DNA from 3 places in the Cytobacillus sp. C11.1 genome. Region 1 is predicted to be linked to each of the others. Evidence: riboswitches for the same ligand, from Rfam matches in the RefSeq annotation. Region 1 holds a riboswitch; each other region holds the start of a gene.
What was found. Region 1 has a riboswitch for thiamine pyrophosphate ahead of AC3ZVC_RS22605 (ABC transporter substrate-binding protein). Riboswitches for the same ligand answer to the same signal wherever they lie in the genome.
Positions count from the first base shown of each region.

Region 2: another riboswitch for thiamine pyrophosphate. It lies ahead of thiT (energy-coupled thiamine transporter ThiT); the one in region 1 lies ahead of AC3ZVC_RS22605 (ABC transporter substrate-binding protein).
Region 3: another riboswitch for thiamine pyrophosphate. It lies ahead of thiC (phosphomethylpyrimidine synthase ThiC); the one in region 1 lies ahead of AC3ZVC_RS22605 (ABC transporter substrate-binding protein).

Region 1 is NZ_CM176935.1:4,573,665-4,576,943, reverse strand. It holds gene AC3ZVC_RS22615 (ABC transporter permease) at 1-358, opposite strand, end outside; gene AC3ZVC_RS22610 (thiamine-binding protein) at 355-648, opposite strand; gene AC3ZVC_RS22605 (ABC transporter substrate-binding protein) at 663-1,664, opposite strand; TPP riboswitch at 1,779-1,887, opposite strand; gene AC3ZVC_RS22600 (YkvA family protein) at 2,102-2,515, opposite strand; gene AC3ZVC_RS22595 (NAD-dependent protein deacylase) at 2,659-3,279, shown strand, end outside.
Region 2 is NZ_CM176935.1:3,531,177-3,534,455, forward strand. It holds gene AC3ZVC_RS17510 (MATE family efflux transporter) at 40-1,383, shown strand; TPP riboswitch at 1,437-1,539, shown strand; gene thiT (energy-coupled thiamine transporter ThiT) at 1,605-2,204, shown strand; gene AC3ZVC_RS17520 (hypothetical protein) at 2,301-2,579, shown strand; gene AC3ZVC_RS17525 (hypothetical protein) at 2,680-2,913, shown strand; gene qoxD (cytochrome aa3 quinol oxidase subunit IV) at 3,007-3,279, opposite strand, start outside.
Region 3 is NZ_CM176935.1:396,875-400,153, forward strand. It holds gene thiC (phosphomethylpyrimidine synthase ThiC) at 1-1,755, opposite strand, end outside; TPP riboswitch at 1,880-1,993, opposite strand; gene AC3ZVC_RS01980 (cation diffusion facilitator family transporter) at 2,214-3,083, opposite strand; gene AC3ZVC_RS01985 (YmaF family protein) at 3,275-3,279, opposite strand, start outside.

The sequences.
Region 1 (3,279 bases):
GGATGCCGAATCCAAACCACACTACCAGCAAAGGGGCCAGAACAATGATTGGTACATTTTGCGATAGGATGAGGAGCGGGTAAATCGACTCCCTTAAAAAAGGCAATAAGTGCAGCAATACGGCTGTAAGCAAGCCGATTCCCGTACCAATCGCAAACCCCAATAAAGATAGCATGACAGTGGATTGAAGATGAAGGAGAAAGCCGTCCCATCCGGCAACCGCTTCCTGAAAAATATCAGTCGGCGGCGGCAGCAGCCATGCAGGGACTTCAGCCAGCATGATTGCCAGCTCCCACAGAATGAATAAAAGGAGGAGAACCGCAGCGGGTCTCCATCCTTTCATTAAAACATTTTTCATGGACGGTATTTCTCCGTTAAATCATTCATTTCAATTCCAGTTGGCTGATATAGGATCTTCACCTGTGAAATAACATTGCTGCTTCCTTTTTCAATCATTTTAGTATTCATATCTGCGATGATTTTCAATAAATGTTCCAGATCGCCTTCCATTGTTGTTTCCAGGGGGTGAACCTCATATTTAACCCCCGATTCCTGTATTACGCTGATGGCTTCGTCAACATATGGTATAACATTTTCCCCATTTTTTGTTTTCGGTATGATTTGAATACTTACAAGTGCGTTTGCCATTTCATTAACTCTCCTTATTCCGGCAGGAAGTCATTTGTAAAAGCTTTGCCGGCATCTAATTCTTTATCTAAAAGGCCATTTTCATGCATCCACTCTGCATAGTTTTCCCAAACTTCAAGCTTTTGTTCACCCCATCTGGCTGCATCGTCCTGATAACGGGGAGAAAGCCATTCCTGACTCTTTTTAACCAGTTCGCTATCAAGGTCTGGAGCGTTCTCGAGAAGAATATCAGCTGCTTCATCAGGGTTTTCAATAGCATATTCATAGCCTTTGGATGCCGCTTTGACAAAAGCTTTTACGGTATCCGGATTATTTTGTATCATTTTCTCATTGGTAGCCAATACAGGTGTGTAATAGTCCAGTTTTTCCGAGTAGTCAGTCAGGTAGACCATATTAATCTTTTCCCCTCGAAGCTCGGCTTCTACACCTGTCCAGCCATAATAAATCCATGCAAAATCTATATCTCTCTTAACAGCCGTAAAAAAATCAGCGTCCCCCATGTTGACAATCGACACTTTCTCAACATCTGCATTCTCTGTTATCATCAATGACTCGATTACTGATTTTTCAACCGGCGCTCCCCAGCCACCATAAGTTTTCCCTTCAAAATCCTTTGGTGTTTTAATATTTTTATCTGCTGGGGAAGCAAAGCCGGATGTATTATGCTGAATAACAGCAGCGATCGATACGAGCGGAACACCCTGTACCCGGGCTTCCGTGATGCTTTCCTGATAGCTGACACCGAAATCCGCCTTACCCGATGCCGTCAGCTGGTCTGCACCAGCTTCTCCAGGCATAATGATTTCCACGTCAAGTCCTTCCTCTTCAAAATAGCCTTTGTCCTTAGCTGCGTATAAGCCTGTATGATTGGTATTTGGTGTCCAGTCCAGAACGACAGTGACCTTTTTTAATTCTTCCTTGTCCTTTTCTCCGTTTCCCGGCTGTGTTTCTTGCTCATTCCCGGCACAGCCGGCGAGCATTAGGACAGTACAAACAGCTGCCATCCATCTTTTCATCATTAACCCTCCTGTTTGCTTTATGTAGTGTTTTCCGGAAAGATAATTATAGCTTGCCCTGAAAAAATAAAAACGCCCCGGCATAAATACCAGAGCGCATATAACAAACATTTTTATGTTTAAGAATATGTTCCCTACGCTGGTATGAGCCAGATCAGGTTCAAAGGGTCAACATCTTATGATGAAGTCTCAACCGGCTATACCGGTTCCCCTACAATTCTTGCTATTCAATTTTAGACAAACAATCTGCAAAAATAAATACCTTCATGAGGCGTTCTATTCTAAAGCTTCTATGACTTTCCTTCACTATTATAACAAAAGGTATAAAAATGGACAGCAAAAAGTTTATAGTTCGTCGGCAAACTTTTTATTATCTGCCTTTCCAAAGCTTCGCAAAAAACAAGCGGTTCTGTATAATCCGGCAGTTTCAAGTATTTTTATTCCATTTCAATCGACCGGCTTTCCTTCCAGATTTTAAACTTTTCAAGCTCTCCTGTAATTTGACTTACAGCAAATCCAAGCACCGCTGCATCATCAATGATTCCCATTCCTGCTAAAAAATCGGGTACAAGGTCCACTGGTGAAACGAAGTATAAGATTGAAGCGATAATAAATAGGATCGATTTTTTTGAAATGTGCTTGTAATCTCCTTTGGACCAGGATTTAACCAAGTCAATCAAAAGCTGAAATTTTTCCCATATATCACTTAATGAAGATTTATTCTGATTAGCTTTTGTTGTCGCTTTGCTCAGCAATCCTCTTGTTTTTACAGGATCTTCCACATATCTCTTAGCTCTAGAAGAGAACCTTTTAAAGCCTTCCCGGTAATCTTTTGTTTCCGTCTCTGGCATTGCAATCACTCCTATATTGATAAATGGCGTAAACACATATAATCTATTATTTACCGCATACATAGGAAGACATAAACATTTTATCCTTTGAAAAAGATGGAAACAGCATTTTATTGGAAAGATATATTTAGGAGATGATAACTATGCTTGAAAAATGGCTGAAAGAATCAAAGTATACCGTTATTTTAACTGGAGCAGGTATGTCCACGGAGAGCGGTCTGCCTGATTTCAGGTCTGCTAATAATGGAATGTGGAAAAAGAAGGATCCTGGGAAAATAGCCAGTACAGAAGCTTTAAATCATAATGTAAATGAGTTTATTGAATTTTATCGGCACAGGGTCACAGGCTTAAAAGAATGTAAGCCTCATAAAGGGCACTATATTCTCGCAAATTGGGAAAAAAGGGGCATTCTCCAAAGTATCATTACCCAGAATGTAGATGGATTCCATGGGCTGGCCGGCAGCCGCAATATATCTGAGCTTCACGGGAACTTGCAAACGCTGCACTGCCAGGAATGTAAAAAAGAATATCCGAGTGAGGAATACCTGCATGACCATTATCATTGTACATGCGGGGGAATGCTTCGCCCTTCAATCGTCCTATTTGGCGAAATGCTTCCTGAGCTGGCACTGGATTTTGCGGCAGAGGAATCAGAGAAGTCTGAGCTTTTTATTGTGCTTGGTTCATCCTTGACCGTTACTCCGGCCAACCAGTTCCCGTTAATAGCCAAACAAAACGGTGCAAAGCTCGTAATTGTTAATATG
Region 2 (3,279 bases), 1.0 Mb from region 1:
TAGAACTTATTACCTTATAAATAGAAAAAGGTGTAGGGAATGAACAACCAGCAGGATTTTACGAAAGGGAATATACTTAAACAGCTCCTTATTTTTTCAGCACCCATCATGCTGACAAATTTGCTGCAGGTTTCCTATCAATTTATTGACAGTTTGTGGGTCGGAAATTTGCTTGGAGCTAATGCTTTGGGAGCCATAGCGGTTTCAGGGACTGTTATTTTTACTGTGCTCTCCTTTATTATCGGGATTAACAATGCTACTTTGACCATTTTGTCTCAGCAAAAGGGAGGAGACAATGAAAAGGGGCTTAAGAGATATTTAAATGCCTTCGTCGTGATTTTAACAGTCTTATCCATAGGACTCGGCTTGGCAGGATTTTTATTTTCTGAAAAAATATTGGTCTTCATGGGGACTCCTGCGGGAATGATTCCAGACGCAGCAGCTTATCTGCAAATTAATTTTCTCGGCATTCTGTTTTTATTTGGCTATAATTTTCTCGGCACTGTACTTCGTGCTCTGGGAGACAGTAAAACCCCATTATACTTTGTGTTCATTGCGGTGATTCTGAACGCAATTTTGGATCCGCTTTTCATTTGGACCTTCAATCTTGGAATAGAAGGGGCTGCGTATGCAACCATTGTATCACAGGGACTAGCTTTCCTGGCTGGCATAGTGCTTATTCTCCGCAAAAATCTGGCACCATTCACCATGCCTTCATGGCCGCAGAAGGAAGAGGCAGCATTAATTTTCAAACTTGGCATTCCATCTGGTCTGCAAATGACCGTTATTTCAGCTGGGGTTATGGCCATTATGAGTGTTGTCACATCGTTTGGGGGAGATGTGGTTGCCGGATTTGGTGCAGCACAGCGGATTGACAGTATCATTATGCTCCCGGCTATGGCTTTGGGGACTGCTGTGAACAGTATGGCAGGGCAGAATATTGGCGCTAATGAATGGGATCGCGTTCACAAAATTGCTCTTTACGGAGTGATTTATAATCTTGTATTTATGCTAATCATCGCTTTGCTAACGGTATTGTTGGCCGAATATGGAGTCAGCCTGTTTATCCAGGAAAAAGAAGCGCTGGAGTACGGAACTGAGTATTTAAAAATGATTGCTTTCTTTTATCCATTGCTTGGTATTAATTTTATCCTGAATGGGATAGTAAGGGCTTCTGGAGCAATGTTTCAGGTGCTGGTACTCAACATCATTTCTTTCTGGGTTCTGCGCTATCCTTTGACATATCTTTTTTCAAAATTTATGGGGGAGAATGGCATTGCTGCAGGCATGGGTGTCAGCTTTGCCATTAGCAGTGTAATTGCATTTATTTATTATCGATATGGCAAATGGAATGAGCAAAAACTCTTTGAGGAAGGTAAATAAACACTTTTCATAGATTAGAAAACAATATATAATAAAATGGAATAATTTGATAACGTTACCACAAGGGGAGCATTTTGCTGAGAGTGAACACTTTGCTGTTCTGACCCTTTGAACCTGTTAGATAATGCTAGCGCAGGAATGTGGACTAAAAGGCAGATGGGATCACTCTGCCTGCTTGTTCTCCTTTGGGGTATCGTCATACTTTTGAAGGGGATTTTTTTATGAAAAAATTAAGCTTGGCGGCGATGATTGAAGCATCCTTTTTCGCAGCATTTGCGATTATCCTGGATTTTTTGCCATCTATTAAACTTTCGCCATCGATATCTATCTCTGCTGCCATGATTCCGATTTTTGTACTGGCATTCAGATGGGGCATTAAAGTAAGCTTTATAGCAGGCTTATTATGGGGCATCCTGCAGATTGCGATGGGTGATGCATGGATTGCTACACCACTGCAGGCTTTTATTGAGTATTTTGTTGCTTTTGCTTTTATAGGAGTAGCTGGTTTGTTTTACCTTCCAATCCAAAAACAACTTCGCAATGAGAACAAGAAAAAGGCACTTGGCTGGATTGTATTGGCCATTTTTGCAGGAAGCTTCGCCCGCTATTTCTGGCATTTTATTGCAGGTGTTCTCTTTTTCGGAAGCTATGCACCAGAGGGAATGTCACCAGTTCTGTTTTCCTTCCTGGCAAATGGCGCAACCATGCTTGGAGCAGCCATATTATGCTCCATCCTGGCGGTATTATTAATTTCATCGGCTCCAAGGTTGGTTATTCGAAAAGCTGATGGCAGCATCACAGTACAAAAGCGGGCTTCTTAACGATAGAACCTCTTGGGATCATCCATCCGAAGAGGTTTTTTTTATTGATGCGGGTAACGAACTCCTGAAAATTGGGTATATTACTCAAAAAGGAGAGTGATTGCCTTGTCAAATTCCTTGCAAGGAAGCATTATCTCTGGTGTATATGACGCGGAAGCCAGTGCTTTTGAAATTCATAAAGTTAAAAACTTCAACACCCAATCAGTCCTTAATAAAGTACAGTGTGAAAATTTGTACCGATACTTATCACTTCATGAAGATGATGAGGATGGACAAATCATTACATTATATGACCAAATGCCTCTAATGCTGACACGCCAGGAAATTTGCAGCTTAATGAAAGATCTGGAACAAATTAAGAAGCTATATCAATAGAAGAAACTAGCGTTTTGCTCAGGGCAAAACGTTTTTTCTTGCAAAAAATGTTTGACAATTTTGTGAACAAAGTTAGAATATTTAGTAAAAGGGGATGAAAATGATGAAGGAAACTCAGCTAAAAGTTATGCTCTTTTTTAAAAATATGGCAGGAACAGGTATAGTGATTGGGTTAACAGTCCTTATAGCCAGTTTTTTTGTAAGCGGTATCAATGGGGAATATATCTTTTCAATTGGATTAAGCGTTATGGTGTCTTCCATGTTGTTCTTCGGCTTTGGCCTATTTATTCATTTAATGGAAGAGATGGCGGAAGGAAGCAAGGGAATTAGATAGCTGCTAAATTTATGTTCTGAATGATGATATAAAACATAATTAAAAACCGGCTCCCTCGTTGAGAACCGGTTTTTCCATTTTTATTATAAGATTTTAGTGGGCATGGCCTGAGCTCAAAACCCAAATCGACCCTGCCACAATAACCACAGCCATGAAAACGCCGTAAAAGATATTAAGGACGTTCGTTTTGCCGTCTTCGCCTTCACGCAAATGCATAAACATGAAAAGCTGTATTCCGGCTTGCATGATAGCCAGGGAGCCGATGATCCACATAATCACTTTAAAAGATAAGTCTGTTTTTAAAGCAATACCTGCTGCACCGAAAGTGAGTATAAGTGAGAAAACAAAACCAATAACATGACTTAT
Region 3 (3,279 bases), 820 kb from region 1:
GAATTCATCTGCTTTTTCTTCCAAGCCTTTCTTTATCGCTTCCTCCGTACCAAGCCTTTGCTCCTTAGCATAATTGCGAATATCCTGAGAAATTCTCATGCTGCAAAATTTGGGCCCGCACATGGAACAAAAGTGTGCTGTTTTTGCCCCTTCAGCCGGCAACGTCTCATCATGGTATTCCAATGCACGTTCAGGATCCAGTGATAGATTGAATTGATCCCTCCATCGGAATTCAAACCGGGCTTTTGACAGGGCATCATCTCTTTTTTGTGCGCCTGGGTGTCCCTTTGCCAAATCCGCGGCATGTGCAGCTATTTTATAAGTAATGACACCCTCGCGGACATCATCCCGATTCGGCAAACCCAAATGTTCTTTAGGGGTAACATAGCAAAGCATTGCGGTTCCAAACCAGCCTATCATGGCAGCCCCGATTGCAGAGGTAATATGATCATATCCGGGAGCGATATCAGTGGTAAGGGGGCCGAGTGTGTAGAATGGCGCTTCCTTGCAGATTTCCAATTGTTTATCCATATTCTCTTTAATTAAGTGCATTGGAACATGGCCTGGTCCCTCTACCATAACCTGCACATCGTGTTCCCAGGCAATTTGGGTCAGTTCCCCAAGAGTCTCGAGCTCTGCAAATTGAGCCTCGTCGTTGGCATCTGCAATCGATCCCGGCCGCAATCCATCCCCCAGTGAGAAGGCCACATCATAGGATTTCATAATTTCGCAGATTTCTTCAAAATGAGTATATAAAAAGTTTTCTTTATGATGATGCAAACACCACTGGGCCATAATGGATCCGCCCCTCGATACAATTCCGGTTAACCGTTTTGCTGTTAACGGAACATACCGAAGAAGAACACCTGCATGAATGGTAAAGTAGTCAACCCCTTGCTCCGCTTGTTCAATTAGGGTGTCACGATAAACCTCCCACGTAAGATCCTCGGCGATGCCGTTAACCTTTTCGAGGGCTTGATAGATTGGAACTGTGCCGACTGGGACTGCAGAGTTTCTGATTATCCATTCACGTGTGGTATGAATATTTTTACCTGTGGATAGATCCATAATCGTATCTGCTCCCCAGCGTGTAGCCCAGGTCATTTTTTCTACCTCTTCTTCAATAGAGGATGAAACTGCAGAGTTTCCAATGTTCGCATTAATTTTAACGTGGAAATTCCTGCCGATTATCATTGGCTCCGTTTCCGGGTGATTGATATTGGCAGGAATGATTGCCCTGCCCCTTGCTACTTCAGAACGAACAAATTCAGGGTCCATATTTTCTCTAATGGCTATAAACTCCATCTCGGGAGTAATGATCCCTTTTTTGGCATAGTGTAGCTGGGTGACATTTTCTCCTTTTTTCGCACGCAATGGCTTGCGGGCTAATCCTGGAAAAACTTTATGATTGGCACGCGGATCATTCTCCCTTTCATACCCATTATCCTCAGGCTTAATTTTCCGGCCTTCATACTCTTCAACATCTTCGCGCTCATGAATCCAACCATTTCTTAGTGCAGGAAGTCCTTTTTTAAAATCTGCCAAATATTGAGGATCAGTATAAGGGCCGCTCGTATCATATACACGAAGCGGCTCATTGCTTTCTTCTCCAAAAGTTCCGCTCGTGGGACTTAGTTCAATCTCACGCATAGGAACCTTCATATCAGGTCTGGATCCTCCCACATAGATTTTTTTGCTGCCTGTAAAACTCGACATAATGGAAATACGCTCTTGATTTAATGAACTTGCAGTCATTCGAATCTCTCCCTTATAAAAATGTAAGGACGAGATCTAGAGCCAAGGAAGTGCCAGAGATGTAAAAAAGCCGGTCCATATAAATATGGACCGGCTTAGCCGTAGATGTTTTGTACAAAAAAACTTTTGCACTCACTAACTTCCCCACGCTGGTATGATCCAGATCAGGTCCAAAGAGTCAAGAAACTTAACGTGTTTCTTTCTCAGCCCAAACTATTGGGCACCCCTAGTTATTGCTATTAAAATTCAACTTCAGTATACATAAAGCAGGAAATAAATAAAAGGTTTTTTTTAAAACTCCTCCAATATTCACAAAGAATTTAATACCTTCCCTTCCAGCAGGAGCAGTCGCAAATCTCGTTATCCAGGCCCTTTATACTATTGTACATTCATTTGTCTAACACCCAGAAAAGCCTGTCCAAACCGGCAATAGGCATTTTATTTATTTCTTGCTTTCCTTAATTCGGCTCCACATGAACATGAACATCATACACCCCATAATCATTCATCATCACTTGCTCCACATGTGTCGCAATATCATGGGCTTCTTTAATATCCAGCGCGGAATTAACAAGAATGACCACATCTATGACTTCATTGTTTCCATAGCTTCTGCCTTTAATATCTTTGATCCCTTTAACCCCATCTACTTTTACAATGACATCCTGATAGTGTTTGATTTTATTTTCATCAAAGCCATCTGAAAGATCATGGGAAGCCTGCCTAAAGATATCCCAGGCTGTTTTGCATATTAAAAGACCGACAATAATGGCCGTCACGGGATCAAGCCAGGGCATATTCAATTGTGATCCAAATATCCCAACGGCGGCCCCAAAACTTACCCAGGCATCAGAGATATTATCCTTTGCCGCTGCCATTACAGCTTTGCTGTTAATTTTAAGGGCTAATTTTTTGTTGTAACGATAAACAAAGTACATGGCCAGGCCGGAAAATACGCCGGTATAAGCGGCCATAATGTCGGGAGACTCCTGCACCCCTTCAAACATGGAGGAGACAGCATTCATCAGCACTTGCAGCCCCACTGCTGCCATGATAAAGGAGGCAACCATCGAAGCTATTGTTTCACTTTTCCAATGTCCATACCCATGATTTTTATCAGGCGGCCTCTGTGAAATTCTCAAGCCGATGAGGACAGCAACAGATGCTATGATATCGGTTGTATTGTTAAAACCATCTGCTTTCAATGCAGCAGAGCCACTCATATAACCAATTACTAGCTTTAAGACAGAAAGACATATGTAAGCCGCTATACTAATAACGGCAGCCCGTTCTCCCAGTTTTAGATTCTTATACTTTTTCTCTTCCATACACTTGCCCCCTATATAGCACCTGACTATATTACCAACTAGAATGCAGGTGGGTCTAGAGCAATCTTTTTGGACACTTTTAACTAAATAGGCAATATACAAGTAAGTTGAATGAGGGAAAAATTATATTCTTAATAAACAGAACGAGCCAACCTATTGGTAGGTTGGCTCGTTCTGTTAGATATATATAACTATT